DNA from 2 places in the Micromonospora sp. DT68 genome. Region 1 is predicted to be linked to the other one. Evidence: riboswitches for the same ligand, from Rfam matches in the RefSeq annotation. Region 1 holds a riboswitch; the other holds the start of a gene.
The links. Region 1 has a riboswitch for cyclic di-AMP ahead of ACPXB1_RS00485 (coiled-coil domain-containing protein). Riboswitches for the same ligand answer to the same signal wherever they lie in the genome.
Positions count from the first base shown of each region.

Region 2: another riboswitch for cyclic di-AMP. It lies ahead of ACPXB1_RS07050 (NlpC/P60 family protein); the one in region 1 lies ahead of ACPXB1_RS00485 (coiled-coil domain-containing protein).

Region 1 covers NZ_JBNCNZ010000001.1:97,346-101,550, forward strand. The annotation lists gene ACPXB1_RS00475 (helix-turn-helix transcriptional regulator) at 1-130, opposite strand, end outside; gene ACPXB1_RS00480 (carbonic anhydrase) at 334-1,077, shown strand; gene ACPXB1_RS00485 (coiled-coil domain-containing protein) at 1,158-2,177, opposite strand; cyclic di-AMP (ydaO/yuaA leader) riboswitch at 2,182-2,312, opposite strand; gene ACPXB1_RS00490 (YibE/F family protein) at 2,479-3,816, opposite strand; gene ACPXB1_RS00495 (heavy metal translocating P-type ATPase) at 4,130-4,205, shown strand, end outside.
Region 2 covers NZ_JBNCNZ010000003.1:182,437-186,641, reverse strand. The annotation lists gene ACPXB1_RS07055 (N-acetylmuramoyl-L-alanine amidase) at 1-1,135, opposite strand, end outside; cyclic di-AMP (ydaO/yuaA leader) riboswitch at 1,370-1,507, shown strand; gene ACPXB1_RS07050 (NlpC/P60 family protein) at 1,584-2,561, shown strand; gene dcd (dCTP deaminase) at 2,637-3,215, opposite strand; gene ACPXB1_RS07040 (pyridoxamine 5'-phosphate oxidase family protein) at 3,293-3,850, shown strand; gene ACPXB1_RS07035 (zinc metalloprotease) at 3,918-4,205, opposite strand, start outside.

The sequences.
Region 1 (4,205 bases):
CGGCCGCCACGTCCCGCAGCCGAGCGGTGGGATCGCGGGCGATGGCCAGCAGCACATGCCCGTGATTGGTGAGGAATGTCCAGTTCCGGCCGCTGCCTGGGCTGCCGTCAGCTGTCGCCGTGCTCGCCATCGTGGGACCGCCTCTCCGGTTGCCCGCCCTCGCCTCGCGCCTGTCGCAGGCGGGTCGAACCGGGCCAACGTATGAAATCTATATCACGCATATCTTGACGCATCTTCTGGTGCGTGTGAACGTGGAGCCCGAGCCAGCGCCCGCCGCCGGGCCGGTCGACGTGCGGGTTGAGCAGGCCAAATGCGTGGAGACGAGGTGCGGGGATGAGCCGTTCCGTAATGCCCGGCGGGCAGCCGGGGCCGCAGCGGGCCACCGATCAGGCACCGGCGCTCACCGAGCCGTCGCGGGCGTACGCCGAACTGGCCGACGGCAACCGGCGCTTCGTCAGCGGCGCTCCACGCCACCCCAACCAGGGCGCCGAACACCGCGCCGCGGTGGCCGACGGGCAGCACCCGTTCGCGGTGATCGTCGGCTGTTCCGACTCCCGGTTGGCCGCCGAGATCATCTTCGATCGGGGCCTGGGTGACCTCTTCGTGGTCCGTACGGCCGGGCACATCGTGGGTCCGGAGGTGCTGGGCAGCGTGGAGTACGCGGTGACAGTGCTCGGCACCCCGCTGGTGGTGGTGCTCGGTCACGACTCCTGCGGTGCCGTGCAGGCGGCCCGTGAGGCCGCCGCCACCGGCACGGCACCCGTGGGGCACCTGCGCGCGGTGGTCGACGCGGTGCTGCCCAGCCTGCGGCGCGCCACGGCCGAGGGTGTGGACGACATCGACGGCATCGTCGACATCCACATCGCGCAGACTGTCGAGACGCTGCTCGGGCAGTCGCCGGTACTGGCCGAGGCTGTGGAGCAGGGCCGGTGCGCGGTGGTGGGGATGTCGTACCGTCTCGCCATCGGTGGGGTGCGTCCGGTGACCGCCGTGCCGGTCGGCGCCGCGACCCTCGACGTGCCGAGCATCGACGTGCCGAGCGTCCCGGACGGCCCGGCCGCGACCGCCGCCGCCTGACAACTGGACCGCCGACCCGCCACGTGCGACGAGGGCCGCCCCGCGTGGTGCGGGGCGGCCCTCGTCTGCGGTACGTGCCGTCAGAGCAGTGACATGTGGACGTGGTCGGTGTGGTTCGACGGTCCGCTGTACGAGCTCCACCCGGTCGCCGGGAACCAGATCTGCCGGTTCCAGATCACGTAGTAGATGCCGAGCCGGTCGGCGTTGCGGATGAGGAACGCTGCGACGTTGTTGCCGTACTTGCGGGTGTCCTCGTTGTGCCACGGGGAGAAGCCGCTCTTCTGCAGCGACCAGTCGCAGGCGCGGCCCTTCGGGTGCTCCCACGGCCCGCCGGGGCGGTAGCAGCCGACGAACCGGGTGAAGCCGGCCCGCCTGACCTCCTTGTAGGCGTGCAGGGTGCGAGGTGTGACGCAGCCGGAGGTGGTCGGGTCGTCCTCGCTGCACGACTGCGGCTTCCAGTCGCCGTCGGCGGTGCGACCCGGGCCGATCTTCGCGACCGGCGAGGTGGCGTCCACGAGACCGCCTGTGAAGCCCTTGCCGCCGACGAGGGAGAGCGCCTTGTCCGCCTCGCTCTTGCGCTTGGCCATCAGGGCGGTCTGCTTCTGCTGCTCGCGGACCTCCGTGTCGAGGGCCAGCTTGGCCTGCTCGGCGCGGATCTTCACCGCGTTGACCTCGGCGAGCTTCTTCTCGTTGATCATGTTGAGCTCGTCGAGGGCCGCGGCCCGCTTGACGAAGGTGTCGGGAGCGTTGCTGTCAAGCAGCATCGCCATCGCGCCGACGCGGCCGGTGCGGTACGACTGGGCGGCGATCTGCGCGACCTGTGGTGCCAACGCGTCCAGGTCGGCCTTGGCACGCTCGACCTCGATCGCCAACTCCAGCTGCCGCTTCTTGGACTTGTCCAGCTTGGACTTGGCGGCGGAGTAGTCGCGGTTGGCCTGCTCGATGACGTCGTTGAGCAGCTTCGGCTCGCCGTCCTCCTCGTGCCCGGACGGTGTGGGGGTCGTCGGGGCGGCGTGGGCCGGTACGGGCCCGGCGAGCACGGTCAGTGCGGCGATCACGGCCACCACAGGTGTCAACCAGCGGCGTAGGGGTGCCGTCACAATGTTCCCTTCCGTCGACCGCCGACCGGGTTAGCTGACGGGTTCGGGGCGGAAGTGGCCCCTACCGCTTGCGCGGATTCACCCCAGGTACCTGGGTCCCCGGCTCGCCGGTTGGCGATTGGGCGGTGGCACCGCAGGCGCCGCTTCGCGCCTTCATCGGTAACCGGCAGCGAGGTTACCCGAGAGTCGGCCGGGTGAGCTACGCCTGGATGCCCACCAAAAGCGTCATATCGCCATGGCGTTGAGTGACCAGTGCTGCGGTCGTCAGGGCGGGGGCCCGATCTGGTCACGCTGAGGAGTGTCACCATGCCGTCTTCGTGCTCCTGTCCGGCTCTGGCCACTGGTCGGTGGCGGTGGATGGGGGTGGGGTGTGCTCGGGGTCGGGCCGGCCCGCGCGTGGACGGCTGAGGGCAGCCAGTACGTCGGCTCGCTCCGGTCGCGGCCGGGGCGCGTCGCCGGCCGGTGTCGAGCCGGCGGCGGTCACCAGAGCGGCCAGCCCTGTGGTCAGCGGTACGGCGGCGATCAGGCCGAGTGTGGCGACCGCACTGCGGACGATCTCCTGTGCCAGGAACTCGCTTGTCAGGATCTGCGTGATGGGTCGTGTGTCGGCGGTGAGCAGGAGCAGCAGCGGCAGCGAGGCGCCCGCGTACGCCAGGACGATTGTGTTGACCGTGGAGGCGATGTGGGCGCGGCCGACCCGCGTGGCCGCCCGGTAGAGCTGCAATCGACTCAGCCCCGGGTTGGCGTTCGCCAACTCGGTGACGGTGGCCGCCTGGGTGACAGTCACGTCGTCGAGCACGCCGAGTGAGCCGATGATGATTCCGGCGAGCAGCAGGCCGTGCAGGTCCACGTCGGCCTGGAACATCGACAGTGTGGTGGCGTCCTCGCTGCCGAAGCCGGTCAGGTGGGTGGCGGCCGTGGCGACGGTGGCGAGCACTCCGGTGAGGATCAGGCTGCCCAGGGTGCCGAGGACCGCTACCGAGGTCTGTGCGGTGACCCCGTGGGTCAGATAGAGCACCACGAACATGATGAGCGCGGCGCCGACCACAGCCACCAGCAGCGGTGACCTGCCGGCGGCGATGCCCGGCAGCACGAAGGTGAGCAGGATGGCGAAGCTTGCCGCCAGCCCCGCCAGCGCGGCCAGGCCCCGCCACCGGCCGAACGCGACGATCGCCGCGGCGAAGACCACAGCCAGCCACAGCAGCGGCGTTCCGCGCTGGTGCTCGGCGATGTTCCAACTGCTGACGGCGGGATCGGTCGGGTCGGTCAGCTCGACCATTATGACGTCGTCGCCGACCTCGACCCGGGGTGCGCCCGGCCCGGCGGGGATCGGGGTCTGCACCTGCTGGCCGGCGCTCGGCCCGTCCTCGACGCGTACGTCCACCGTGCCGCACGGTCCGGCCGACGGGCCGCCCTCGGGTGTCGGCGCCGGCGGGCAGGGCTCGGTCACCACCCGGGTCACGGTGCCGTGGTACCGCGGCACGTCCGCCCCGCCATCGGTCTGCGGCGACCCGTCCCGTGGCCATAGCACCACCGCCGCGAGAACGGTGGCCACGAAGAGCGGCACCACCGTCGCGACGAGGATCCGTCGCACCCGCGGCGGCGCGGGTGGCGCGGAATGGCTGTGGTCGGAACCCAATGCGAGACTCCCAACGATCCGGTGCGAAGTACGTGTCAGCGGAGCGGTCGGTTCACCGTCGACGGGGGAAACGCCGCGGGAAGCGCGCCGGATCGCCGTCCGGCGATCGTCCGATCACGGACGGTCAACGTCCGGCCCGATCGACGGAAAGCGACGCCACGACGTGGTGGCGTCGCAGCCTGACTGCGCGGCGGCGTATGGAGGCTCATCCTGGGAGATGCTATCCAGCTTGTATCGGGGCGGCAGTTCGTGACGGGGTGTCGGATAAGCGAACCGCGTACGTGGCGGGCCCTCGACCGGGCATGTTTGAGGCATGCCGGCTCTGTCACCGCCCGACCCCGACCACAAGCGGCACGGCACCTCCGCCGCACCCTCCCCGCAGAGCAAGC
Region 2 (4,205 bases), on a different contig from region 1:
GGTGCCGCACGAGCTTCGCCGACGTCCGGTACATCGCCTCGGTGTACCAGGTGCCCTGCGCGGCGAAGCCCTCGTGTTCGAGCCCGATCGCCTTGGCGTTGACGTACCAGTTGCCGGCGTGCCAGGCGACGTCCTTGGTCTTGACGTGCTGGGCGATGTGCCCGTCCACCGAGCGCAGCGTGTAGTGCCAGCTCACGTAGGTCGGGTCCTGGACGAGCTTCAGAGTGGTCGCCCAACTCCCCTCGGTGTCGTGGATGACGATGTACTCGATCTTCTGCCGCTTCGGCCGGTCGGAGAGGTCGTGGTTGCCGTAGTCCCCGTCCCCGAACGCCTGGTAGGGCGCCGGGATCCACTCACAGGAGATGGTGCGGGGGCACTCCAGCCCGTCCGGGCGGGCGAGCTTGCGCAGGCCCAGCCGGTCCAGCCAGGTGCGCTCCGGCCGTACCGTGCGGGCCGGCAGGGTGACCCGCTGGCCGTCGTCGGTCACCCGGGACTCGCCGGCGCCGATGGTGGTGAAGACCTCGTCGGCGAAGGCCGCCGCGGCGTCGGCGCTGTCCGCGCCGGCGTAGCGGGCCACCGCGCCGTACCAGGCCGCCGGGTCGGTGCCGGCTCCGACCGGCGCGCCAAGCTCCCGCTGGTACGACGCCAGCAGCGCCGCCCCGCCCCTGATGTTCGCGTTCGGGTCGGTACGCAGCGACTCCGGTGCCTCGCCGGTCAGCGCGGCGGCGGCGTCAACGGTTTGCAGGGCGGCGCTGGACGGCGCGGGGTCAGCGGTTGCGCGAGGTGCCAGCGCGGTACGCGAGTCGTCGCCGCGCGGGTCCTCGGCGCCGGTGTCGTGGTGGCCGCCGCGGGGCAGGGCTGTCACGTGTCGGGCGTCGGTCAGGTGCATCGGGCCGTAGCCGCCGCTGGTGCTGGGTGTGCCGGCGTTGCTGTCCCAGCGGGACTCCAGATAGGAGACGCCGAGCAGCACGTCGGCCGGTACGCCGTACTCGCTCGCTGCGGCGGCGTACCGCTGCTGGCGGTCGGCGGTGGGTGCGGCGGCGACCGGACCGGAGGGCAGTGGCACCGCGGTCGCGGCGACCACGGCGGTGACCAGCAGTGCGCGTCGGCGGGACGGCAGGGTTGGACGGTGCATCGAACCCCCTAGATTGCGTGGGTGACTGTGAGGTCACCCTCCCGCCGGCCGGGAGCCTGCGTCAATACCTTTCCATGTATGGACTCCTGTGGAAAAAAACCTTCGCACGCGGTCCGTGACCCCGCAGAATCGCCACGGAGTGTCACTGGCGCACGGGTTGCGGATCGGTAACGGTCATCTCTACTCTGGTCAATCGTCGGCCCGGTAGCAGGTCTGCCCATCCCGGGCGGTAACGGACCGGCACCGCCGAGTCGCTTGAAGAACGAGCCGGGGACCCAGGTTCCCCCGGGGTGAATCCGCAGATCCTGCGGTAGGGCGCCGACTTCCCGCCCGAACCCGTCAGCTAACCCGGTAGGCGGTCAGGAAGAAGGAGTACGGAACCCCGGTGGCACTCCATGCCCCGCGGCCGTCGTCCGAGCGGTCGGCCTCAGCCGACCCCCTGCCGATCGTGCCGCGTCAACGCTGGCCCCGCTTCACCACAGCTCTTGCCGCCCTTGTCGGCGTCGCCGTCGTCCTGACCAGCAGCGCCACTGCGGCGCACGCGGACCCGTCCGTCGCCGAGATCGAACGCCAGATCGACGCCGACTGGAACAAGCTCGAACCGATCATCGAACGGCACAACGCCACCCGCACCGAGCTGGCCGCAAAGCGCAAGCAGGCGAACGCGCTGGCCGCCCGGATGGCCCCGTTGCAGCGCCAGGTCGACGCGGCCATGGACAAGGTCAGCGCCCTGGCCGTCCGCGCGTACATGGGTGAGAACGTCTCCACTGTCAACGCGATGCTCGGCAGCCGCTCGCCCAGCGAGATGGTCGGCCAGCTGGAAATGCTCGACCGGTTCGCCCACAACCAGCAGCAGGACGTCAAGCAGGTGGCCGACCTGCGCGACGAGTTGGCCCGGCAGAAGGCGCCGCTGGACGAGCTGGTCGCCGAACTGACCCTGACCGAGGCTCAGCTCGCGGCGAAGAAGAAGCAGATCAACGCCGAGATCGACAAGCTCCAGAAGCTGCGCCTCAAGGTGTACGGCAATGGCGGCGGCGGTCCGCTGCGTCCGGCGCCCTGCCCGGCCAGCTACCCCGGCGGCGGGGCGGGTACGGCTGTCAAGTTCGCCTGCGCCCAGATCGGCAAGCCCTACGTGTGGGGCGCCGAGGGCCCGAACTCGTACGACTGCTCCGGGCTGATGCTTGCCGCGTGGGCCAAGGCCGGCGTGTCACTGCCGCACAACGCCGCGCAGCAGAGCCGGGTGACAAAGGACGTCAGCCGCGCCGACCTGCGCCCCGGTGACCTGGTCTTCTACTACAGCGACATCCACCACGTGGGCATGTACGTCGGCGACGGCTGGGTGGTGCACGCCTCCCAGGCCGGTCAACCCGTCAAGATGAAGAAGGTCGACGACGGCCCGATCCACAGCTACGGCCGCCCCGGCTGAGATGTAAGGAGGGGCCCCTTCCTAACGCCTCAGGTAGAGGAGGGGCCCCTTGTTAACACCGAGCTGTCGAGCGGCTCAACGGGTCGGCCAGGCCCGCCAGTTCTGCCAGGAGCGGCTCGGCGTCGGCCCCCGCTGGCCCTGGTAGCGCGAGCCGTAGACCACCGAGCCGTACGGGTGCTCGGCCGGCGAGGAGAGCCGGAAGATGCAGAGCTGCCCGATCTTCATGCCCGGCCAGAGGGTGATCGGCAGGTTCGCCACGTTCGACAACTCCAGCGTCACGTGACCGGAGAAGCCCGGATCGATGAAGCCGGCGGTGGAGTGGGTGAGCAGGCCGAGACGGCCCAGGCTGGACTTGCCCTCCAGGCGGCCGGCGAGCTGCTCGCCGAGGGAGATCACCTCAAGCGTCGAGGCGAGCACGAACTCGCCCGGGTGCAGCACGAACGGTTCGCCGTCGGGCACCTCGACCACCGAGGTCAGGTCGTCCTGCTGCATGGCCGGATCGATGTGTGTGTAGAGATGGTTGTTGAAGACCCGGAACAGCCTGTCGAGTCTCACGTCGATGCTGGACGGTTGAACCAGAGTGGGCTCGAATGGCTCCAGGCCCAGCGTGCCGGCCTTGATCTCGGTGACCAGGTCCCGGTCGGAGAGCAGCATCGGACCACCATAGCGAGGCAGCCGGTGACCAGCGTGTCGAGGTCGCCCCTCGTACATTTGTTCGATAGAATGCCCGCATGGCTTCCTGGTCCGATTTTGCCGCCGACGAGCCCCGCCTCGCCGACGGGATCCGCGTTCTCCTGCAGCAGTACGGGCCGGGCTTCGGCTATCTGGCCACTGTCCGCGCCGACGGCGGTCCCCGCGTCCATCCGGTGTCCCCGGTCATCACCGACGAGGGCCTGTTCTGCTTCATCATCGACTCGCCGAAGCGCCGCGACCTCGAACGCGACGGCCGTTACGCCCTGCACTCGTTCCCGCCGGAGGAGAGCGACGACGAGGCGTACGTGGCGGGGCACGCCTCGCCGGTGACCGACCCGGCCCAGGTGGCCCGGCTGGCGCAGACCGCCCGAGCCGAGCCGCAGGTCGACTGGCGGCTCTTCGAGTTCACCATCGACGTGGCGATGCTGACCCGCCGCGAGCACCAGATCACCGGCATTCCCGGTCTCCCGCCGAGCCGTCCGGCCGTTCGGGTCTGGCTCGACCCGCGAGCCCCGGCGGCCGCGCCGCTCGGCGTACCCCAGGCTCGCCCGACCCGGCTCAGCCGCGACGTCAAGTGCACGACGGCCGCCGCCTGACCACGGCCCTAAAACGCTGGTGCCGGCTCCGTCGTGACGGAGCCGGCACCAGGTGTACGCGGGAGAGCTACGCCGCGCGGTACGCGTTCCAGGCGGTCAGCATGCGGCTGGCCTGCCCAGGGGTGAACTGGTACATGCACGAGTCGTAGGTGTAGTCCATGAAGTTGGTGATCGGGTCCAGGCCGGCCGCCGAGCAGGTGTTCCGCCCGGTCGGGCACTGGTAGGCCGGCGACGCCTCGGCCGGGGTGTCGCTGACGCTGTCACCCGAGCCACCGCAGCCGCCCTGGAAGGTGTGGTACAGGTTCAGCCAGTGCCCCACCTCGTGGGTGCCGGTGTCGCCCTGGTTGTAGTTGGT